3 regions of the Comamonas sp. Z1 genome follow, and region 1 is predicted to be linked to each of the others. Evidence: predicted binding sites of a transcription regulator. Region 1 holds the regulator's gene; each other region holds the start of a gene.

Region 1 (7,872 bases):
TGAAATCGATTCCCAGCGTCAAGGCCGCCATGTTTGCCGAGCTGCCGCCCGGCGCCAAGCTCAATCTGCACCGCGACCCCTATGCGGGCTCGCTGCGCTATCACCTGGCCGTGCTGGCGCCCAACGACGACCGCTGCATGATCGAGGTCGACGGCCAGCCCTATAGCTGGCGCGAAGGCGAAGGCGTGATCTTCGACGAGACCTTTATGCACTGGGCCGAGAACCGCTCGGAAGGCAACCGCATCGTGCTGTTCTGCGATGTGGAGCGCCCCATGACCAATGGCTTTGCCCAGTGGCTCAATCACTGGCTGGGCAAGAACGTGGTGGCCGCCGCCAGCTCGCCCAACAACGAGGGCGATCCGCGCGGCATGATCAGCAAGCTGTTCAAGATCTCGTTCTATGCGGGCAAGTACCGCCGTGCCTTCCGCGACTGGAATCCGACCTTCTACAAGATCCTCAAGTTCGGCCTGATGATCGGCGTGCTGGTCTGGTTTATCTGGTGGTTGGTTTCTTGATAACCCCCTGAGGCACTACGCGCCTTCCCCTTGCCGGGCGCCCCCAAGGGGGACGGCAGCATCGCCGCAAGGGCGGCTCTTGCTCGCTGCCCCTTGCTTGAGGAATGCCTTATCAAGGCTCCCGCCCTAAATACAGAACAAGAAAGCCGCTGTGTGATGCATCAGCGGCTTTCTTGTTTCTGCGGTGCCCTACAGCGCCTTGCGCAGCGTGGTCGTGGGTATCTTGAGCTGCTCGCGGTATTTGGCGACGGTGCGGCGCGCACACTCAATGCCCTGCTCCTTGAGCATATCGGCCAGCTTGGCGTCCGACAGCGGCTTTCTGGCATCTTCGGCATCGACAAACTGTTTGATCAGCGCACGCACGGCCGTGCTGGAGGCACTGCCCCCGGTTTCCGTGCCCAGGCCCGAGCCGAAGAAATACTTGAGCTCGAAAGTGCCCTGGGGCGTGGCCATGTACTTGGCCGTGGTCACGCGGCTGATGGTGGACTCGTGCAGGCCCAGCGTGTCGGCGATATCGCGCAGCACCAGCGGGCGCATGGCCAGCTCGCCATGCACAAAGAAGTTCTTCTGCCGCTCCACGATGGCTTCGGAAACACGCAAGATGGTGTCGAAGCGCTGCTGGATGTTCTTGATGAACCAGCGCGCCTCCTGCAACTGCTGCTGCAGCGCCGCATGGCCGTCGCTGTTCTTGTGGCGGCGCAGCACGCTGGCATAGATGTCGTGCACGCGCAGACGCGGCATGACCTCGGGGTTGAGCTGCACGGAGAAGTCCACCCGGCCCGAGCCGGCCCGCAGCGGGCGCACGATGACATCGGGCACCACGATATGGCGCTCCACATCGACAAAGCGCCGACCCGGACGCGGCTCCAGCCTGGCGATCAGGGCCATGGCTTCGCGCAGCTGTTCCTCGCGCGCGCCGCACAGGCTGGTGAGCTTGCGCAGATCGCGCCGCGCCAGCAAGTCCATGGGCTGCGCGCAGATGGCCTGCGCCAGCAGCAGCCGGTTCATATGCGCCTCGGTCGTGCCCTCGTCCTCGGCCGTGCGGATCAGATCGCGCAGCTGCAGTTGCAGGCACTCGGCCAGATCGCGCGCGCCCACTCCCACGGGCTCCAGGCTTTGCAGCAGCTTCAGCGCAATGGCAAAGTGCTGCTCCAGCTCCTCGCGCTCTTCCAGGTCGTCGCCGGCCAGGCTCTGCGCCAGCTCCTGCAGGGAATCCTCGAGATAGCCGTCGTCGCTGAGCGACTCGATGAGAAAGCGCAGCGCCGCCATGTCCGCCGCGCCCAGATGCAGGCTCAGCGCCTGACGGTGCAGAAAGTCGGTCAGGCTCTGGTGCTCGCGCGCCAGATCGATGGCATCGGTTTCGTCGTCGCCATCGCGGTTGCGCGTGGAGCTGCTGGCCGAGGGCGTATCCCACTCGCTGCTGGATTCGCCGCCCCATTCCCCGTCCTGGCCGTCCATGCCCTCGGCCTCCCAGTTCAGCGTTTCAGGGGTTTCGGGGCTTGATGTCTCCGCTACCGTTTCAGTAGCTTGTTGCGCTTGCGATGCATCCCTTTCAACATGAATACCATCTGAAGTACTGTATTCACTGGCGCTAGTAGCTACATCTACAGGAGCATCTCCCGCAGTTTCTGCCTCATCGCCCGCACGTTCCAGAAAAGGGTTGTCGACCAGCATCTGCTCGACTTCCTGCGCCAGCTCCAGGGTGGAGAGCTGCAGCAGCTGAATGGATTGCTGCAGCTGCGGCGTAAGCGATAAATGCTGCGAAACGCGTAGCGAGAGACCTGGCTTCATCGAGGCGCGGCCCCCAGACAATCATTGCAAACGCGCGCAGTGCTATGGGTTTGCCGCCGGGCTGCCCCAAGGCAAACCTCGGCGCTGCCGGTCAGGGTCCCTTCCGGGGGCAGCGACCACACAAAGTGAGGGAGCGTGGGGGTCATCACATTCTGAAATGTTCGCCCAGATAGACGCGGCGCACATCGGCGTTCTCCACGATCTCCTCGGGCGTGCCTTCGGCCAGCACATGGCCGTCGCTGATGATGAAGGCGTGGTCGCAGATGCCCAGCGTCTCGCGCACGTTGTGGTCGGTGATCAGCACGCCGATGCCGCGCTCCTTGAGGAAGCCGATGATGCGCTGGATCTCGATCACCGCAATCGGGTCGATGCCTGCAAACGGCTCGTCAAGCAGAATGAAGCGCGGTTGCGTGGCCAGGGCGCGGGCAATTTCCACGCGACGGCGCTCACCGCCGGACAGCGCCAGCGCCGGCGACTGGCGCAGATGCTCTACGCGCAGCTCCTGCAGCAAGCCCGTGAGGCGCTTTTCGATCTCGCCCTGCGTCAGCGTCTTGCCCTGCTCGTCCTTTTGCAGCTCCAGCACGGCGCGCACATTGTCTTCCACGCTGAGCTTGCGAAAGATGGAGGCTTCCTGGGGCAGATAGGACAGGCCCAGGCGCGAACGCTGGTGAATCGGCATGCCGCCCACTGGCTGGCCGTCGATGAAGATCTCGCCGCCGTCGCTGCGCACCAGGCCCACGATCATGTAGAACGATGTGGTCTTGCCCGCACCGTTGGGGCCGAGCAAACCGACCACCTCGCCTTTTTGCACGGACAGGGACACATCCTTGACCACCTTGCGGCTGCCGTAGGACTTGGCCAGATGCTTGGCCTCCAGGCGGCTGTCGGACTCGCCGCTGCGGCTGCTGGAGAAAGTCGGCTCGCTCATTTCTTCTCGTCGGCTTTCTCACCGCCCAGCGTCATGCTCTGGCGCAGCTGCGTGGCAGGTGTTGCAGGCTTAGGCTGGGCTCCCGGCGTTCCATCCTTGGGCGCCATGATGGCGCGCACACGGCCACCCTGTCCCACGGAGGAGCTCGGCAGGCCGCCACTGGTCTTCTGGCCATCGACGGTATAGACGTCGGTAATGTTGTTGTAGACGATGATGGAGCCCGTGACCTGATCGCTGAGCTGACCGCCACGGTAGCGGCGCATCTCGCCACGACGGATGAACTTGACGATATCGGCCTTGCCGTCGTACTCGATGACTTCGCCTTCGCCCTCGATGAACTCCTCGGGCTGACCGGCCACGGTATCGCGCTTCTGGCGGAAGAAGGCACGCTTGCCGGCCTCGGCCTTGATCACACCGTACTGATAGCCCTCGGCGTCCTGCCGCACATCGAGCTGAGCACCGCGCAGCACGATGGAGCCCTTGGTCATCACCACATTGCCAGTAAAGACACTGGTCTGCTGCAGCTCGTCATGACGCAACGCATCCGCCTCGATATTCATGGGCTTGGCGCTGTCGGCTTTTTCGGCATGGGCAATGCCGGTCGCTGCTGCCAGGGCGCAGGCCAGCGCAAGAGGTAGGAGTGTTTTTTTCATGGAAGGCACGTTTCTTGCATCCATTGTAGTCATTCCCTTTTTGCAACTTGCGTAAAAAACACCCACAAAAAAGCCCGCACGACGGCGGGCTTGTTGGGCGTCAAACGTCACTGACGTCTGCCGGCTGATCTCAGGCCTTGCGGCTGGAGGCGACCAGCGCATTGACCACGCGCAGCACATTGTCCATATTGCCGGCCTTGGTGCCGTCCGTGTAGTAGCGGCCGGCCACACCCATGGCGGGCACGCCTTCCACGTCATATTCGTTTTGCAGCTGAGCGGCCTTGCGCGCCTGGTTGGCCACGGTGAAGGAGTTGTAGACTTCCTTGAACTTGGCCAGATCCACGCCCTGCTTGCCGACCCAGTCAAAGATGGCGTCGTCGGTCTTGAGCAGATTGCGATCCACGTGGATGGTGCGGAACACCTTGGCGTGCAGCTGGGGCAGCAGGTTCATGCCCTCCAGAGCGTAGTAGAGCTTTTGCTGGGGCACGAAAGAGGCATTGAAGGCCACGGGCACGCGGCGCACCACCACATCGGCAGGCTGGGTCTTGGCCCAGGCTTCGAACTGGGGCTCGAAGGCATTGCAATGCGGGCAGCTGTACCAGAAGAACTCGACCACCTCGACCTTACCGGCCGGCGCGCTCACGCTGGCGGGCTTGCCGAGCTTGATGTAGTCCTTGCCTTCCTTGGGCGCAGCGCCCTGGGCCCAGCTGGAGGAGGCACCCAGACTCAGGGCACCGGCAGCAGCTGCCGAGGCAGCCAGAGAGAATTCGCGACGTTTCATCTAAACAAACTCCTGTATCAGGTCTGCAGTATCAGAGCCAACAGGCCCAAAAAAGTTCAGCTTTGTCAAAACTACCAATGGCACAAGCCAGAGGCCTCAAGCAAGGGCTGCCTCGCACCTAAGGTGCCCTCGTTCCGAGGGGAAGGCGCTCCGCGTCTCAGGGCCTTGTTATCTGGCCGCGCGCACCAGAGTCGAGTCCACGCCCGCACCGTCGAGCTTGCCCTTGAGCTGCTCGGCGTCGTCACGCTTGCTGAACGGCCCCACGCGCACGCGGAAAACGGTGATGCCGTTCTGCTCACGCTCGCTGATGCGCGACTCCCAGCCCAGCATGGCCAGCTTGGCACGCTGCGCTTCCGCTTCGCTCTGGCCGCGGAAAGCACCGGCCTGCACAAAGTAGTTGAACGCAGAGTCCGAAGAGGATGCCGTCTGCGCGGCCGCCTTTTCCTTGTCTGCACGCGCCTTGTCTGCCTTGTCGGCTGCGGCGGAGCGTTCCTTGACCAGATCACCCAGCGGATCACCCGATGCAGGCTTGGCAGGCTTCTCCGGCGCAGAGGGTGGCGGCGGCGTGGTGACTCCGCCGGTTGCGGTAGGTTGTACCGCAGGCGTGGGCGGCGACACCGTCACGTCGCTCGGGGGAACTGGTGGTGTCACCGGGGGCGGTGCCGGCTGGCGGCTCTGCAGCGGTGCGTTGGGGTCCCAGTTCTTGTTGCGCTCGGCCTCGGCCGCATCGCGCTGAGTGTTGTTTCCACCCTTGTTGAGGAAGGGCACCGGCACCTTGGTCACATAGATGGCCACGGCCAGGGCCGCAGCCAGACCGATGACCATGCCAAAGATAAGCCCCAGGATGGTTCCACCGCGTTGCTGGTTCTTCATATCAGTCGCTTAACGCTTTCTGCTTCAGTTATTCCATTCTCAGATCCATCGACCCCTGACAGGCAAGGCCGGCAAGGTGATCGATGGACAGGAAACTGGGATTACATGCGCTCGGGTGCGCTCACACCCAGCACCGCCAGACCATTGTGCAACACCTGGGCCGTGGCAGCGACCAGGGCCAGACGTGCGAGCTTGACCTTTTCGTCGTCCACCAGAATGCGCTCTGCGTCGTAGTAGCTGTGATAGCTGGAGGCCAGATCGCGCAGGTAGAAGGTCACGTCGTGCGGTGCGTTGCCTTCGGCCGCAGCGGTCAGCATCTCGGGGTACTTGGCCAGCAGCAGCATCAGCGCCTGGGCCTGCGGGCCTTCCAGAGCGGACAGGTCCACATCCTTGAGTGCCGCCAGGCCTGCACCACCGGCCTCCTGCCAGGCACGCAGCACGGACTGGATGCGCGCATGGGCGTACTGCACGTAGTACACGGGGTTGTCGTTGTTCTGGGCCACGGCCAGATCCACGTCGAAGGTGTACTCGGTGTCGGGCTTGCGCGAGAGCAGGAAGAAGCGCACGGCGTCCTTGCTGGTCCACTCGATCAGATCGCGCAGCGTGACGTAGGAGCCGGCGCGCTTGCTGATCTTGACCTCTTCGCCGTTGCGCACCACGCGCACCATGGTGTGCAGCACGTAGTCGGGGTAGCCCTCGGGGATGCCTACATCGGCAGCCTGCAGGCCGGCACGCACGCGGGCAATGGTGCCGTGGTGGTCCGTACCCTGAATGTTCACCACCTTGGTGAAGCCGCGCTTGAACTTCTGGATGTGATAGGCCACATCGGGCACAAAGTAGGTGTAGCCGCCGTCAGTCTTGCGCATCACGCGGTCTTTGTCGTCGCCGTAGTCGGTGGACCTGAGCCACAGCGCGCCGTCCTGCTCATAAGTCTTGCCGTTGGCGATCAGGCGGTTGACCGTCGCTTCGACATGACCGTTTTCATAGAGACTGGACTCGAGGTAGTACTCGTCGAACTTGAGGTTGAAGGCCTGCAGGTCCTTGTCCTGCTCGTTGCGCAGATAGGCCACGGCGAACTGGCGGATGTTGTCGTAATCCTCGACATCGCCGTTGGCGGTGAACTCGCGGTCATCGGCCTTGATGGTTTCCTTGGCCAGGAAAGCCTTGGCGATGTCGGCAATGTAGTCGCCGTTGTAGAAATTCTTGGCCAGCGGGTTTTCGCTGTCGGTGGGCCAGCATTCGTCACCAGGCTTGAAGCCTTTGGCGCGCAGCTGGGTGCTCTTGGTCAGGGTGTCGATCTGCACGCCCGCGTCGTTGTAATAGAACTCGCGGTGAACCTTCCAGCCCTGGGTGGAATAGAGGTTGCTGATGGCGTCGCCAATCGCAGCCTGGCGGCCATGGCCCACATGCAGAGGGCCGGTGGGGTTGGCGGAGACGAACTCGACGAGGATGTTTTCACCGCGATCGGCCTGGTAGCCGAACTTCTGGGCTTGCGCCAGCACTTCGCGCACCACCTCCTGCTTGGCAGCAGGCTTGAGGCGGATATTGAGAAAGCCCGGACCCGCGATCTCGATCGCATCCACCCACTGCTGGAAGGCGGCTGTAGCCTCCAGCGCGGTCTTGAGCTGCTCGCCCAGGGCGCGCGGGTTGGCCTTCAGAGGCTTGGCCAGCTGCATGGCCGCCGTGCAGGCGAAATCGCCATGGGCTGCCACTTTGGGGTTTTCAAACGCAGCGCGTGCGCCGGCGCCGGGCGAGAGTGTTTCGAGCTCAGCAGCCAGGGCTGCGAGCAATTCCTGTTTGACGGAGAGCATCGCGGGATTTTACGTGCCGGATTCAAGTCCTGCCGAATCGCTGGCGCCACACCCTTGTTCCAGGGCCGGTTCACAGGCTGCAGGGCGGTATCCGCATGTTTCGCCGGCCACACCCAGTCATTGCGCAAATGGAAGTCATTCTCGCTTGAACCCCGAATGCAGACCATGCCCACGTTCAGCGGCGAGCTCAGCTGCGGCTGGAACCTGTTTGCCGGCTACACCTTCAACTGCAACACCTGCGAGCGCGACATCAACCACCAGGATCTGGCATCAATACCTACACGCCCAAGCACATATTGCGCCTCTGGACCACCTACCGCAGACATGAAAAAGGCCGCTTTGCAGCGGCCTTTGCCTTTCGAATTGCCTAGCGCAGCCTACATGCCGCGCGCCCAGAAGATGGCAACCACGGCGATCACCGGCACCACATGGCCCTGCCACATCACCCATTTGCGCGTCTGCCTGACCTCCTCGGGCGCCGGCAGCTGACCGCTCGCATCCAACGCCTTCTTCCAGCGGC
Region 2 (7,872 bases), on a different contig from region 1:
TTCGCGCGAGCTCAATGCCGTTCACGCCGAAGGCGGCAACCTGCTGTTCGAAGGCGCGCAAGGCACGCTGCTGGACGTGGATCACGGCACCTACCCCTATGTCACATCGTCCAACTGCGTGGCCGGCAATGCCGCCGCAGGCGCTGGCGTGGGCCCAGGTCTGCTGCACTACATCTTGGGCATCACCAAGGCTTACTGCACCCGCGTGGGCGGCGGTCCCTTCCCCACCGAGCTGGAATGGGAAAAGGAAGGCACTCCCGGCTGGGTCATGTCCACCGTGGGCGCTGAGAAGGGCGTGACCACCGGTCGTTCGCGCCGCTGCGGCTGGTTCGATGCTGCGCTGCTCAAGCGCTCGGCCCAGATCAACGGTCTGTCCGGTCTGTGCATCACCAAGCTGGACGTGCTGGACGGCATCGAAGAGCTGCAACTGTGCGTGGGCTACGAGCTGGACGGCGAGAAGATCGACCTGCTGCCTCTGGGCGCGGACGATATCGAGCGCTGCAAGCCCATCTACGAATCCATCCCTGGCTGGACAGACTCCACCGTGGGTGTGACCGAGTACGACAAGCTGCCCGTGAACGCTCGCCGCTATCTGGACCGTATCGCCGAAGTGACCGGTGTGCCCATTGCCATGGTGTCCACCAGCCCCGACCGCGACCACACCATCCTGATGCACAACCCGTACAGCGCCGCCTGATCGGGCCGGGTTTTACTGAACTTTCAAAGGAACTGTGCCCATGCTGACAGAAGACGGTAAGCACCTGTATGTGAGCTACGACGAGTACCACGGTCTCATCGAAAAGCTCGCCATCAAGATCCACCAGTCCGGCTGGGAATTCGACACCATCCTGTGCCTGGCACGCGGTGGTCTGCGTCCCGGCGACATCCTGAGCCGCATTTTCGACAAGCCCCTGGCCATCATGTCCACCAGCTCCTACCGCGCCGAAGCCGGCACGGTGCAGGGCCACCTGGACATCGGCCGCTTCATCGCCACGCCCAAGGGCGATATTTCCGGCCGCGTGCTGCTGGTGGACGATCTGGCGGACTCGGGCGCCACGCTCAAGGCCGTGATCGCCATGCTCAAGACCAACTATGCACCTATTACGGAGCTGCGCAGCGCCGTGATCTGGACCAAGGGCGTGTCGACCTTCGAGCCTGACTACTCGGTGGACTTCCTGGCCACCAACCCCTGGATTCACCAGCCTTTCGAAGGCTATGACACGCTGAATCCCGAAAAGCTGGCGGAGAAGTGGAAGGTCTGAGGACCCGTCACCGACGTTGGCAAAGGAGCCCTTTTGGGGCTCCTTTTTTTATAGAGCAATGATGTTCATCAATAGATGAGCGTCATGTGCCTTTATTCCAACGGTTTCAAGCTTTTTTAAAGCTGTACCGTAATAAAAGCAGGAGCTAGCTGCTCCTGTTTTTGAATTGTTGTCATGATGCGGCCTGCGCCGATCGGGCAAGCTTGGCGCGGCATTTCAACAAGCTTTGTAAACCAGAAGGCTTGTGTTGGCAGCGGCTGCATTGGCGCAGCTACACTGCATGGATTCTGAGAAGGTGGTGGTTGTGGGACGTCTTTCTATTGGGCGCACTGGCGCTGCTGTGGCATTGGTCGTGGGCGTGGGCGCCGCGGCATGGTTGGGGGCTTCGGCCTTGCCCGGTTTCAAGTCTGCCAAGGCAGCCGCTCCGGCGGTCGCTGCCACTCCTGTGGTCGCGCCCGCGGCGGCAGTTGCAACCGGTGCACCTGTGTCGCCCGCCGCTGTCAAGCCCGCGCAGGCAGCGCGTGCAGTGCAAGGCCCAACGCCCATCTTTGTGCTCAATTCCCTGGATGCATCCATCAGCGTGATCGATCCGCAGACCTGGAAGGAGCAGTCGCGCATTCCCACGGGCAAGGAGCCTCATCACCTGTATCTGACGCCAGACGAGAAGTCGCTGGTGGTGGCCAATGCGCTGGGCGATTCGCTGACTCTGGTGGATCCGCGCACGGGTGCCGTGCAGCGCGTGATCCGCGATATCGTGGACCCATACCACCTGCGCTTTTCGCCGGATATGAAGTGGTTCGTCACGGCAGCCAACCGCCTCAACCACATCGATTTTTACCGCTGGGATGCGGCCACGCAGACGCCGACCCTGGTCAAGCGCGTCTCCACCGGCAAGACGCCCAGCCATTTGTTCATCGACGCGCAGAGCAAGACGCTGTACTCCACCATGCAGGACAGCGACGCCCTGGTGGCCATCGATATCGCCACCCAGACCATCAAGGCCCGAGTGCCCACCGGCCCCATGCCTGCGGACGTCTATGGCAGCCCTGACGGCAAAAAGCTGTTTGTCGGCCTGACGGGCGGCGATGGTGTCGAAGTGTTCGACATCACCGGTCCCGAACCACGCAGCCTGGGTCAGATCAAGACGGCAGCCGGCGCCCATGCCTTCCGCGCTGCTGGCGATGACCGCCATCTGTACGTGAGCAATCGCGTGGCTAATACCATCAGCAAGATCGATATGGTCAGCAGCCAGGTCATTGCCAATTACCCGGCGCCTGGCGGCCCCGACTGCATGGATGTCTCGGCCGACGGCCGCTACATCTTCGTGGCCTCGCGCTGGGCGCGCAAGCTGTCGGTGATCGACACGGTGGAGAAGAAGGTGGTCAATCAGGTCAATGTGGGCAAGTCGCCTCACGGTGTCTGGACGCTGTCCCACGCCGCGCGCTAAGGTGCTTGTCCCTGCTGCATCGAAACGGCAGGGATGGCTTGGTCTCCGTGTTGACCACCTCAAGGAGGGTGGATGCAAAGACGTTGTTTCATGCTCGGCTCGCTGGTCGGCGGCCTGTCTGCCGTTCCAGCCTTTGCTGCCGAAGCTGCAAAGAAGATGGCTTCAGGCGTTTGCTCCAAGGCGGTCTACCTGACCTTCGACACCGGGCATATGGGCATAGCCCAGCTTGTCGCCCAGGTGCTGCAAAAGCACAAGGTTCCCGTCACATTCTTTGCGGCCAATGAGGCCACGAAGGAGGGGAGCAGCAGTCTGGGCGACTTCTGGGCGCCCTGGTGGAAGGCGCGTGCCGATGAAGGTCACCAGCTCGCATCCCATACCTTCGACCATATGTACTGGCTGGCCGATATCCGCGACAAGGCCTCGGGTCAGGTCACGCACTTCAAGGTCAAGCCCTCGGCCGGGCCCAGAGCCGGTCAGAGCTTTGTGGTATCTGCCGATGAATACCGCCAGGAGATTGCCCGCTCCGCTCAGAGGCTGGCGCAGATCACGGGTCGCAAGACCTTGCCGCTGTATCGGGCGCCGGGCGGCAAGACATCGCCCGCGCTGATTGCCGCAGCGCAGCAGGGTGGCTTTCAGCATGTGGGCTGGGCGCCGGCAGGCTTTCTGGGCGACGAGCTGCCCAGCGACAAATATCCGAATGAACGCTTGCTGGCCCAGGCACTCAAAAACATAGGTGGCGGCGATATCTTGCTGGCCCACCTCGGCATCTGGTCGCGCCAGGATCCCTGGGCCCCGGCGGTGCTGGAGCCTCTGATCGTCGGTCTGCTGGATAAGGGTTTTTGCTTTCGTACGCTGGCCGAGCATCCGGCGTACCAGGGCTGGATTGCGCAGCACCGCTGAGTGCTGCAAGAGGAGTGAGTTGTGGATTGGTTGGTTCAGATGTTTGGAGAGGCGCAGCAACGCTTGTTTGAAGGCGTGGTTCAGCCGTTTCTGTTCCATTTCGGCATGGCGAACCTGCTTGAAGATGGCTACACGGCCACAGGCTGGCTGCTGGTGGGCTTGCTACAGATAGCGGTCATGGTCGCGGTGATCGTGCCGCTGCAGCGCTGGAGGCCGGTCGAGCCCGTGATGGACCGTCAGGCGATTCGTGTGGACATCCTCTATACGCTGATTCATCGGTTGGGACTGTTCAGGCTGGCCTTGTTCTTCACGACGGAGCCGCTGTGGAATTCGCTCATGGGCCAGCTTCATGTCTGGGGCTTGCCGGGCTTTCACCTTGACGACCTTTGGCCGGGCGTGACGGACAATGCCTGGGTCAGCCTGTTGATGTATCTGGTCGTCTTCGATCTGGTCGAGTACTGGATTCATCGAGGCCAACACGGTTTTACCTGGTGGTGGAAGCTGCATGCCGTGCACCACTCGCAGCGCCAGATGACGGTGTGGAGCGACAACCGCAATCACCTGCTAGACGACGTGATCCATGACGCCATCATCGTGCTGGTGGCACAGCTGATTGGCGTGGCTCCGGGGCAGTTCGTGGCCATCGTGGCCCTGACCCAGCTCAGCGAGAGCTTTCAGCATGCCAACGTGCGCATCTGGTTTGGCCAGCTGGGCGAGCGCCTGTGGATCAGTCCACGCTTTCACCGCCGCCACCACGCCATCGGTATCGGCCACGAACCCATGGCGCCCGTGCGCAACAAGAAGGTGCATGGCAACAATTTCGGCGTATTGCTGCCTTGGTGGGACATATTGTTTGGCACGGCCAACTTTGATCTGCGCTATGACCCCACGGGTATTCGCGATCAGGTGCAAGCGAATGCAAAAGGTCAATTGCGCGACTATGGCCGTGGCTTCTGGGCGCAGCAGTGGCTGGCTGTCCTGCGATTGATGGGTCGCGCATAAGTCAATCCTTGAGTATGCTTGCCAGCATGAGCTTGCTACTCGACTCTTTTTGGCGTGCCATGGCGTATTGCCTGCATAAGCGGGTCATTGTCTGGTCACTCTTGCCGCTGCTGGCCATGGCCTTGATGGCCTGGCTTCTTGGTTACTTCTTCTGGGCCGATGCGGTCCTCAAGGTGCAAAGCCTGCTTGATGGGGTGGGCTGGCTGCATTCCTTGTGGCTATGGCTGCAAGGGCTGGGCCTTGGGTATGCCTCGGAGGTGGTGGCTTCCATTTTTGTTGTGTTGGGAGCAATGCCTGTACTCGTGGTGCTGGTTTTGCTGCTGGTGGGCCTGTTCATGGCGCCTGTGCTGACGCAGCTGGTGGCCGAGAAACGCTTTGTCGGGCTGGAGAAAAAGCATGGCGGCTCTACCGTGGCCAGCCTAGTCTGGTCGGGCGGCTCCACGTTGATTGCGCTGCTGGCCTTGTTTGTCACTCTGCCGCTATGGGTGTTCCCGCCGCTGATGCTGGTGGTGGCGCCTTTGATCTGGGGCTGGCTTACCTATAGGGTCATGGCATTTGACGCCTTGTCCGAGCATGCCAGCAAGGACGAGCGCCGGGCCCTGTTTGCCCGTCACCGCATGTCGCTCATTCTGATGGGGGTGATCTGCGGCTATCTGGGCGCAGCACCTGGTGTGGTCTGGATTTCCGGGCTGCTGTTCCTGGCCGCTTTCTGGATTCTGGTTCCGATTGCGATCTGGATTTATGCGCTGGTGTTTGCCTTCTCTGCACTGTGGTTCGCTCACTTCTGCCTGGCGGCGCTGGAGCAAATGAGGGCGCAGACCATCCCAAGTGCTGCCGACCCGCAGGTCCCGTTTGCACCTGGTGCAGGTGATTCGGATGGTGCAGCTTCGGTGGCTCGCTGATAAGCGTCTGTAGCAGGGCGAATCAGGCGTCATGCACCAAAAACAATCTTATTTCAAAAATGCACCATCTTGGTGCATTTTTATTCACCAAGATGGTGCAGTTGTGAGGCTTGCTCTGGCAGTGAGACAATGCGCGTCTGTTTGGTGCAGTTTGCAGATACAGCTCTGGTAAGTGCTTATGTCTTGTGCCGAATATCTTTACACCAAGGCTCGGTTTCGGTGCGCAGATGTTGTTGTGAGGCGCCGAGTTCGAGTTGGCACGCAAACTGCTAGATACTATTCATTCTTTATTTGATCAGCCAAAGTTGGCAGGAGAGATCTAATGGCGAAGACCGTTGCAGACGTGATGCAGATGGTGCAGGATAACGAGGTCAAGTTCGTGGACCTGCGCTTTACCGATACCCGCGGCAAGGAACAGCACGTGACCGTGCCCGTGTCGCACTTCGACGAGGACAAGTTCGCCTCGGGCCATGCTTTCGACGGTTCTTCCGTTGCCGGCTGGAAGGGTATCGAAGCCTCGGACATGCAGCTGGTTCCCGATCCCAACACTGCCAATATCGATCCCTTCTTCGAAGAAACCACACTGATTCTGCAGTGCGATGTGATCGAACCCGGTGATGGCAAGGCCTACGACCGCGATCCCCGCTCCATCGCCAAGCGTGCCGAAGCCTATCTGAAGGCTTCCGGCCTGGGCGATACCGCTTACTTCGGTCCCGAACCCGAATTCTTCATCTTCGACGGCGTGCGCTGGGGGACAGAGCCTCACAACCCCTTCTTCGAAATCGAAGAATACGAGGCTCCCTGGAACACCGGCACCAAGTTCGAAACCGGTAACCGTGGTCACCGTCCTCGCGTCAAGGGTGGCTACTTCCCCGTTCCTCCTGTCGACAGCACTCAGGACATGCGTGCAGAGATGTCGCTGCTGCTGGAAGCGGTCGGCATCCCTGTCGAAGTGTTCCACCATGAAGTGGCCGGCGCCGGTCAGAACGAAATCGGCACACGCTTCTCGACCCTGGTCGAGCGTGCCGACTGGACACAGCTGCAGAAGTACATCATCTGGAACGTGGCCAACACCTACGGCAAGACGGCAACCTTCATGCCCAAGCCCTACGCTGGCGATAACGGCTCCGGCATGCACGTGCACCAGTCCGTGTGGAAGGATGGCAAGAACCTGTTTGCCGGCGACGGCTATGCCGGCCTGTCCGACTTCGCCCTGTACTACATCGGCGGCATCATCAAGCATGCTCGTGCGCTGAACGCCATCACCAACCCCGGCACCAACAGCTACAAGCGTCTGGTTCCCGGCTTCGAAGCGCCCGTGAAGCTGGCCTACTCGGCCAAGAATCGCTCGGCCTCCATCCGTATTCCTTACGTCAGCAATCCAAAGGCTCGTCGCGTGGAAGCCCGCTTCCCCGATCCTCTGATGAACCCCTACCTGGGTTTCGCAGCTCTGCTGATGGCCGGCCTGGACGGCGTGGAAAACAAGATCCATCCCGGCGAAGCCGCGACCAAGGATCTCTACCACCTGCCTCCCGAGGAAGACAAGCTGGTGCCTACCGTCTGCCACAGCCTGGATCAGGCTCTGGAAGCCCTGGACGCCGACCGTGCGTTCCTGACCAAGGGCGGTGTGTTCTCCGACAGCATGCTGGATGCCTACATCGAGCTGAAGATGGGCGAAGTGACTCGCTATCGCCAGTCGGTGCACCCTGTCGAATACGATATGTACTTCTCGCTGTAAAGCAGAGGTCAAAAAAGGCGGCGCAAGCCGCCTTTTTTATTGAGCGCCCGCTGCGGCGGGCATGGCAGCAAAGGAACCAAACGGGTTGGTGGCGGTCAAGTAGTCAATAAAAGCCGCGGGCTTGGAGCGATACTCAGGGTATTGCGGACTTGCGGCCGCCGTCTGCCTGAGAGGACCGAATGAAGAAGTTTTATGTGTTGTCGTTGCTGTGTCTTGCATCCGGGCTGGTTTCTGCCCAGGATGTGATCTACCGCTGCGGCAATGAGTACACCAACAATGTTTCGCAGGCCAAGGCCAAAGGGTGCAAGCCGGTCGATGGCAGTGGCGTGACGGTGATTCACGGCACCAGGCCCTCGGGTGGAAATGCCGCTGCGGCTGCGGCCAAGCCCAAGCCGGCAAGTAGCTCTGCATCGAGCGCGCCGGCCCCGGCCCGCAGCGACAGTGCCGCGCAGAAAGCGCGTGACTCCGATGCACGAGCCATCCTACAAGGCGAGCTGAACAAGGCCCAGGCCAGACTGGCCGAGCTGAAGGCGGAGTACAACGATGGCAACCCCGTGCGCACGGCGCTGGAGTTGCGCAACCCTCAGGGCTACCCGGAGCGGGTGGCCAAGCTCAAGGCCG
Region 3 (7,872 bases), on a different contig from region 1:
TGCGCGCACGAAAGTCCGCCGCCCATAGCCACACATCGGTATGCGCGCCCCAGCGGTTCAATACCTGCGCCAGCAGCACGCCATGAATTTCCGCCTCGGGCGTGGCAGCCAGATTGAGCAACAGCACCTGCTGTGCGTCAACAGCCGAAGCGTCCGGCAAGGGCGATCCATAGGCCAGCACCGGCAGCAACGCAAGCTGCGCACCAGCGCCGTAGCTCTGCGCCACATGGCTGCGCAGGGCGGCTTCGCGCTCGGGCGTGATGTCCAGGCTGTAGGGCTGCACCAGCAGCGCCGTTGCACGCCCCGCCCAGTCACGCTGCAGCTTCTGGAAATAGGGCTGCTGCAGCGGCAATGTCAGATGCTGGCTCAACCACCAGACCCTGGCACCCTGCCACAGCGCCAGCAGCAGACGCGGCGCCACCACCATCAATCCCAGCAACCAGCTGTAGAGCTGCACCCAGCGCGGCCCCGCATCTGCGGCATCACCGGCCGACCAGCCCTGCAGTGCCTGGATCTGCGCCAGACTCCACGGTGCTTGGCCCAGCAGATGCTGCACCGGCGCAAACAGCATGTTCAGACAGGTCTGCACGGCAGAAGGCGAGAGGAAAGTGCTCTCCCACCCCACTTGATAAGCCTTGGTGAGGCCGGTGAGCCATAGTGATGCCAGCGCACCCAGTGCCAGCATTGCCGCACCCAGATGCAGACACACAAGCCATTGCGCATGGCGCGGTCTCTGGTTGACCTGCCACCAGTTGCGCTCGAAGTTCAGCGCCATCTTGCGCAGCCCGGTGCCGCGCGAAACACTCCACCTTTTCGTCTGCAGCTTTTGCAGCCAGCCACCGGGTGCAGCCACGAGCCGCTGCGGCGCAGCGCCCTGACCCGGCTCAGGCTCCAGCGGTGCAATCACTGTTTGCCTGCGCCGAACAAGACTGCGCAGCCAGGACAGCAGCAACAGCACATAGACCAGCAGATTCCACAGCACGATACCGATCAAGGAGGCGGAGAGCAGATCCACACGATGCGGGTCCGTGATCGCATGACCCGCAAAGCCCAGCACAAATGCCGCTGTCATCACGGCCAGCACCAACCAGCGTGAAATACCGGCGCGCTGCCGGGCCACGGCGCGTATGTCGGCAGGCAGCTGCGCTGCAGCAATCACGCGTTGTGCCCGCTCCTGCAGAAAACTCTCGAACGCGGCACGGCCGCCGCCCTTGGCCTTGCCCCGGGCATGCAGGCACTCCTGCGTGATGGCAGTGCAGCGTTCGGTCGTGGGCAGCGCCTCGTGCGGAGCTGCGGTTTCCAGGGCATGGGCAAAGACAATATCGCGGGCTGAGCTGGCTTTCATGTCGCTATTGTGTTTCAGAGCAGGAGCAGGTTGCCTGCCAATATCAAAACAATAGCTGTCAGCGCTTTCATCTTGAGGGCTGCGTTCATTTCTGTGCTGATTCCATCCGGACTTGCCTGCAAGCGACTTGAGCCCGCCGTGTGCTATGAATGCAGCTTTGCTGCACCACACACCAAGGAGACAAGCCATGACCCAGAACCCCCAGGCCATGCCCGATGCGCAAGGCTTCTTCGGCCCCTACGGCGGCCAGCTCGTGCCGCCAGAGCTCAAGCGATGCATGGACGAGATTGCCGCGGCCTACGAGGAGATCGTCAAACGCCAGGACTTCCAGGACGAGCTGGCCGCGCTGTTTGCCGACTATGTGGGCCGGCCCAGCCCCATCTTTCACGCCAGGCGCCTGTCCGATCAACTGGGCGGCGCGCAGATCCATCTCAAGCGTGAGGATCTGAATCACACGGGGGCTCACAAGATCAACCACTGCCTGGGCGAGGCACTGCTGGCCAAGTTCATGGGCAAGAAAAAAGTCATTGCCGAGACCGGTGCCGGCCAGCATGGCGTGGCCCTGGCCACGGCCTGTGCGCTGGTGGGCATTCCCTGCGAGATTCACATGGGCCAGGTGGATATCGAGAAGGAGCACCCCAACGTCACCAAGATGCGCATCCTGGGCTGCAATCTGGTGCCAGTCACGCGTGGCGCGGCCACGCTGAAGGAGGCAGTGGACAGCGCCTTCGAGGTCTATCTGCAGGACCCCGTCAACACCATTTACGCGATTGGCTCGGTGGTCGGCCCCCACCCCTTTCCCATGATGGTGCGGGACTTCCAGTCCATCGTCGGTCGTGAGGCACGCGAACAGTTCCAGACCCGGCACGGCAAGCTGCCCGACCATGTGGCCGCCTGCGTGGGCGGGGGCAGCAATGCCATGGGCATCTTCACGGCCTTCCTGGGTGACGAGTCCGTGCATCTGGTGGGCGTGGAACCTGCCGGCGAGGGCGTGGACAAGCCCGGCCGCCATGCCGCCACGCTGTCGGTTGGCAAGCCCGGCGAGATTCACGGCATGAAGTGCTATGTGCTGGAGAACGCCGACGGCACGCCGGCCGCCGTGCACAGCATTGCCTCGGGCCTGGACTACCCCGGCGTGGGCCCGCAGCACAGCTATCTCAAGGATATAGGCCGCGTGGACTACCAGTCCGTGGACGACAAGGAATGCCTGAATGCCTTCATGACGCTGTCGCGTGTGGAGGGCATCATCCCGGCGCTGGAAAGTGCGCACGCCGTGGCCTGGGCCATGCGCGAAGCGCCGGGGCTCGGCAAGGACCAGCATATTCTGGTCAACCTCTCGGGTCGCGGCGACAAGGATGCCGATTACGTAGCCAGGAAGCTGGGACTGTAACTGCCGCACCCCGCACAAGGCTGCCGCCCCGGCAGCCTTGTGCTTCGGAGCGTGACATGCTCCGAGGGCACGGTCACACAACCGTCATCAACAAGCGCAAGCATGAGGCGATCTCCATCCATGCCTGAACCCATGTCCCATACCCGCCACCCCGTCTTTGCTCTGACCTTGCTAGCAGCCTTTGCCCTGAGCGCCTGTGGCGGCGGAGACGGCCCGACACCAGCGCCTGCGCCGCAGTTTCTGACGCTGGACGGCAAGCAGCCCCAGGTCATCGCCCACCGCGGCTACTCGGGTCTGTACCCCGAGCAGACCCAGATGGCCTATGAAAAAGCCATTGATGCGGGCGCCGACATGATCGAGCTCGACATGCACATGACGCGCGACTGCCAGCTGGTGGCACGCCACAACGCCTGGCTCAGCGACAGCACCAACATCGCCGACGTTGCCAAGAGCAATTCCTATGTGGCCGCGCGCAAGCGCACCACGCCCGGGGTATGGGTCGATGTGAAATACCCCGCGACACCCGACAACGGGCCGGCCCGCTATCTAAGCGACCGTATCGATCCCAACAACCAGAAATCCGTGCTTCAGGCCCTGGTCGTCGATGGCGAGGACCACACCAGCGACTGGTCCATCTCCGACTTCAGCCTGCATGAGCTGCGCACGCTGCTGGGCGGCACCATACTGGACAACCGTGCCGACCGCCCCACGGAATGGAATGGCAAGCTGCCACTGATCAGCGCACAGGATGTGATCGATATCGCGCTCGCCAAGGGCAAGGCGGCAGGCCGCACGATTGCCGTCTACGCCGAGACCAAGAACCCTTACTGGAACAACCAGCAGGCCATCGCCAACAGCTGCGGCACGGGCGAGCATCCGTTCGAGGATGCCGTGATGGAGCTGCTCGAGAAGAACCAGCTCAACCGCAAGGACGCGCCCATCTACATCCAGAGCTTCGACCCCGACAGCCTGAAGTATCTGCGCAGGGCGGGCATGAAGGCCAAGGGCGTGCAGCTGATCGACGGCAATGACTACAACTTCAGGGACGGCTCGGTCGGCTACATCACCAGCGACGAATGGACCTTCATCAGCGGCCGCCCCTACAGCTGGACGCTGGCAGGCGATGCGCGCACCTTCGCGGTCATGCAGACGCCGGCAGGCCTGGCCGAGATCAAGACCTATGCCGACGGCATCGGCCCCTGGAAACCCCAGGTGCTGGCCCATTCCGTCGTTCCCTACAAGGACGGAGCAGGCCTCAAGGATGTGAACACCTTGAAAGACACGGGCCTGATCGCCAATGCGCACAAGGCAGGACTGGTGGTGCACAGCTTTACCTTCCGCAGCGAGGCCAGCCGCCTGGCTGGCATCTTCAAGGGTGACCCTGCACAGGAATACCTCGCTTACTACCGCCTGGGCATTGACGGCGTATTCACCGATTTCACTGCTGCTGGCGTCAAGGCTCGCGAAGCCTATATCGCCGAGCTGAAAAAGCAATAGACCGGGCTCGTTGCCGGCATCGGCCTGAGCGCCGGTGCCGTCCCGGCCTCAGGTCCTGCTTGTGCCTCAGCGCAGCCCGCCGATATAGCGTGCCGAGGTGCGCAGTATCTCGGCGGCCTTGGTGGTGACCGAGCTGTCGCTCTGCGCAGTCTCGGCAGGCGCTGCATGCCGGGGCTTGTCGCCGCTCCAGCTGCCCTGCAGACGCCGGGCCAGGCGCGCCAGCTCCTCGTCCTGTTGCTCTCGCGCATGCTCCAGCGCAAAAGCCACCATGGCCTGTGCATAGGCCTGGTTGCAGGCCATCCATTCGGTATCGGTCACCCGGCCCGTCTTGCGCCGCAGCACCACATGCAGATGTGCGGCCACCGCCACTCGATCGCTGTCCTCCATACACCGCTCCTGTCTTTGATGGATCACTAGTGCTGACGCTCCAGATGCAGACTGATATCCAGGCCCTCCATTTCCTGCACGGCATCCACACGCAAAGGGATCAGCAGACGGATCAGCACCAGCACCCCGGCCGTGGCTGCACCGCTGTAGGCAGCCACCGCTGCCACGGCAATCAACTGGTTCATCACCGTGGCGCCTGTGCCCGCAATCAGGGGGTCGGCAAACACCGCCGTGAGGATGGAGCCCGCAATGCCGCCCACGCCATGCACGCCGAACACATCGAGCGAGTCGTCGGCCCCGAGACGGCGCTTGAGCCAGGTTGCGCCCCAGAAACAGACTGCGCCCGCAATCAAGCCTATCCACACCGCACTGCCCACCTGCACAAAGCCGGCAGCCGGTGTGATGGCCACCAATCCGCCCACCATGCCCGAGAGCAGGCCCAGCAAGGTCGGAGCCCCGCGCACCAGCCACTCCACCACCATCCATGCCAGCCCGGCGGCCGAGGCCGCCACGAGAGTGACCACAAAGGCCAGCGCTGCACGCCCATCGGCAGACAGGGCCGATCCCGCGTTGAAGCCAAACCAGCCGAACAGCAGCAGCGCCGTGCCCATGGCCGTCCAGCCCAGGCTGTGCGGCTCGAATGGCTCGGTTCCGTAGCCGCGCCTGCGCCCCATCATGAAGGCACAGACCAGTGCCGCCACGCCCGCATTCACATGCACCACGGCGCCGCCGGCAAAGTCCAGTGCGCCGAGCTGGTTCAGCCAGCCCCCGCTCTCCCACACCCAGTGGGCCACCGGCGCATAGACCACCACGCTCCACAGCGCGGCAAACACCAGCAGGGCCGCAAAGCGCATGCGCTCTACCACGGCCCCCACGATAAGCGAGGTGGTGATGATGGCGAATGCGGCCTGGAACAGGGCATAGGCCGCCTCGGGCAGATGCGGTGCCAGATGGCTGACCGAGATCACGCTGCGCCGGCCATCGAAGTGCAGCGAGGCAAACCAGGCTCGTCCCAGATTGCCAAGCCAGGCAGACTCGGCGGTGAACGCAAGCGAGTAGCCCAGGCCGAACCAGGTCAGGGTGACCACGCAGGCCACCGCAAACACGGCCACCATGGTGTTGACCACATTCTTGCGCCGCACCAGCCCCGCATAGAACAGGGCAATGCCCGGCAAGGTCATCAGCAAGACCAGCGCCGACGCGACCATGACCCAACCGGTATCTGCCTTGTCGATGGCAGTCAATGGCACCATTTCCATGCACTCCCCCTGCTTGTTTGCTTTGACAAAAAAAGGAAGCAGGTTCCATGCCAGTGCCATGCCGATCTGTCGATGCTTCATGATGGATAGCAGCATGCGTTGACCCATCAAGGTCTTTGCGCCTGTTTCATGAGAACCACGACGGGCAGCTTGTGCTCAGGCCTGAGCCCGTTATGCTCGACAAGGTCCATCGTTGCTGCACTGATTCATGACCTGGCTGCTGCTGACTCTTCATGTATTGCTGATTGCCGGCTTCGGCCTGCGCATTCTGCTGCGCAGAGACATGCGGCCCGATGTGCGGCTGGCCTGGCTCATGGTCATCGTGCTGCTGCCCTATGTGAGCTGCCTGCTGTACTACCTGTTTGGGGAAGTGGCCCTGGGCCGTGTACCTGGCCGCAGAAGGCTCAATGTGCGCGAGTTCTGTCAGACCCGGGGCAGCGCCCTTGCGTCCGCACCCGGCCCCATGTCGCAGGCACGACCCGCCATTCCCGATCAATGGCTGCCGGCCTTCCGCTATGCCTCGTCCATCAACGGCTTTGCGCCGCTGCCCGGCCACAGGGCCGAGCTCATGCGCGATGGCGCGCATGCCCGTGCGCAGATGCTGGCCGACATGGATGCCGCGCGCCACGAGATCAATGTGCTGTACTACATCTGGCTGGACGACAGCACCGGCACCGATGTGGCCCATGCCCTGATGCGTGCCGCGCAGCGCGGCGTGACCTGCCGGGCCATGGTCGACGGTCTGGGCTCGCGCGCACTGACGCGCTCGCCACTGTGGCAGCAGATGCGGCAGGCCGGCGTGCACCTGGCGATTGCCCTGCCCATCAGCAATCTGCTCAAAGTCATGCTAACCAGCCGCATCGACCTGCGCAACCACCGCAAGATCACGCTCATAGACGGCAGGATCAACTATTGCGGCAGCCAGAACTGCGCCGACGAAGGCTTTCGCATCAAGGCTCGCTATGCCCCCTGGGTGGACATCATGCTGCGCCTGCAGGGTCCGGTGGTCATGCAGATGCAGCAGGCTTTTGCCAGCGACTGGGCGCAGTCCGATGCGTGCCTTGCACCACCGACAACCGAGGCCGAGACCGAGGCCGGCGCTGCCGCTGACGACGGCTTCCATGCCGTTGCGATTGCCGAAGGGCCGACGGAAAGAGCACGCTCTACACCCCAGCTGGTTGCCAGCCTGCTGGCCTGTGCGCAGCGCGAGGTCGTGATCTCCACCCCCTACTTCGTACCCGACAGCACGGTGCTAGATGCCTTGTGCGCCGCCGCGCTGCGCCAGGTGCAGGTCACACTGATCCTGCCCGCCCGCAATGACTCATGGATAGTCGGTGCCGTCAGCCGCAGCCATTACTGGCGGCTGCTGAGCGCCGGCGTCCATATCCACGAATTCCGCCCCGGCCTGCTGCATGCCAAGACCCTGTGTCTGGACGGATCGGTCAGCCTGATCGGCTCCACGAATCTGGATCTGCGCAGCTTTGACCTGAACTTTGAAAACAATGTATTGCTGCACGACGAAGCCATCACCGAGGCCATCCGGCATCGGCAACAGAGCTATCTGCACGAATCCGATGTGGTGACGCTGGCACAGGTGCATTCGGCTCCCTGGTGGAAGCGCATCTGGGACAACCTGCTGGGCGCCCTGAGCCCGCTGCTGTAAGCGCCATGCCCTGGCTTTGGGCATGCCCAAAGCCCGCGCACCACGCGCGTGCACACTGGCGCCCCCTCTCGCACCAAGGCGGAACGCCCTTTTATTTCATACGTGAAAGTCAGGGCTGATCCTCCCCTAATTTACACAAATCTGCAGGAATACCCTCTGCTGGCACGCCTTTCGCTTGCCTACATTCTTGTATGCAAGTTGCAGACAACTTGCATACAAGATTCCACAACTTGCGAAAGACGACTATGCGCCGCTTTGTCAGATCACTGTTCGGACAGGTGGTGATCGCACTCATACTGGGTGTGCTCGCCGGACTACTGGCCCCTGAATG

Evidence for each region. Region 1 encodes sigma-54, which starts transcription at its own class of promoters, with help from an activator protein. Its sites were predicted from a motif close to TGGCANGNAANCTGCTTT; they were not measured.
Region 2: a site for sigma-54 is predicted at 5,769-5,786, ahead of glnA (type I glutamate--ammonia ligase). Genes of this name have one in related genera too.
Region 3: a site for sigma-54 is predicted at 5,914-5,931, ahead of FSY45_RS13415 (ammonium transporter). Genes of this name have one in related genera too.

What each region holds. Positions count from the first base shown of each region.
Region 1 is NZ_VOQT01000002.1:664,960-672,831, forward strand. It holds gene FSY45_RS06490 (aspartyl/asparaginyl beta-hydroxylase domain-containing protein) at 1-515, shown strand, start outside; gene FSY45_RS06495 (RNA polymerase factor sigma-54) at 705-2,306, opposite strand; gene lptB (LPS export ABC transporter ATP-binding protein) at 2,452-3,234, opposite strand; gene lptA (lipopolysaccharide transport periplasmic protein LptA) at 3,231-3,887, opposite strand; gene FSY45_RS06510 (thiol:disulfide interchange protein DsbA/DsbL) at 4,018-4,668, opposite strand; gene FSY45_RS06515 (SPOR domain-containing protein) at 4,837-5,541, opposite strand; gene argS (arginine--tRNA ligase) at 5,643-7,352, opposite strand; gene FSY45_RS06525 (DUF2214 family protein) at 7,730-7,872, opposite strand, start outside.
Region 2 is NZ_VOQT01000009.1:20,867-28,738, forward strand. It holds gene FSY45_RS16440 (adenylosuccinate synthase) at 1-697, shown strand, start outside; gene FSY45_RS16445 (phosphoribosyltransferase) at 738-1,262, shown strand; gene FSY45_RS27850 (hypothetical protein) at 1,379-1,525, opposite strand; gene FSY45_RS16450 (YncE family protein) at 1,543-2,709, shown strand; gene FSY45_RS16455 (polysaccharide deacetylase family protein) at 2,782-3,609, shown strand; gene FSY45_RS16460 (sterol desaturase family protein) at 3,631-4,611, shown strand; gene FSY45_RS16465 (EI24 domain-containing protein) at 4,626-5,513, shown strand; gene glnA (type I glutamate--ammonia ligase) at 5,836-7,251, shown strand; gene FSY45_RS16475 (hypothetical protein) at 7,431-7,872, shown strand, end outside.
Region 3 is NZ_VOQT01000006.1:128,634-136,505, forward strand. It holds gene FSY45_RS13395 (DUF2868 domain-containing protein) at 1-1,345, opposite strand, end outside; gene trpB (tryptophan synthase subunit beta) at 1,533-2,735, shown strand; gene FSY45_RS13405 (glycerophosphodiester phosphodiesterase family protein) at 2,856-4,232, shown strand; gene FSY45_RS13410 (hypothetical protein) at 4,299-4,619, opposite strand; gene FSY45_RS13415 (ammonium transporter) at 4,646-5,878, opposite strand; gene cls (cardiolipin synthase) at 6,087-7,541, shown strand; gene FSY45_RS13425 (C4-dicarboxylate transporter DctA) at 7,787-7,872, shown strand, end outside.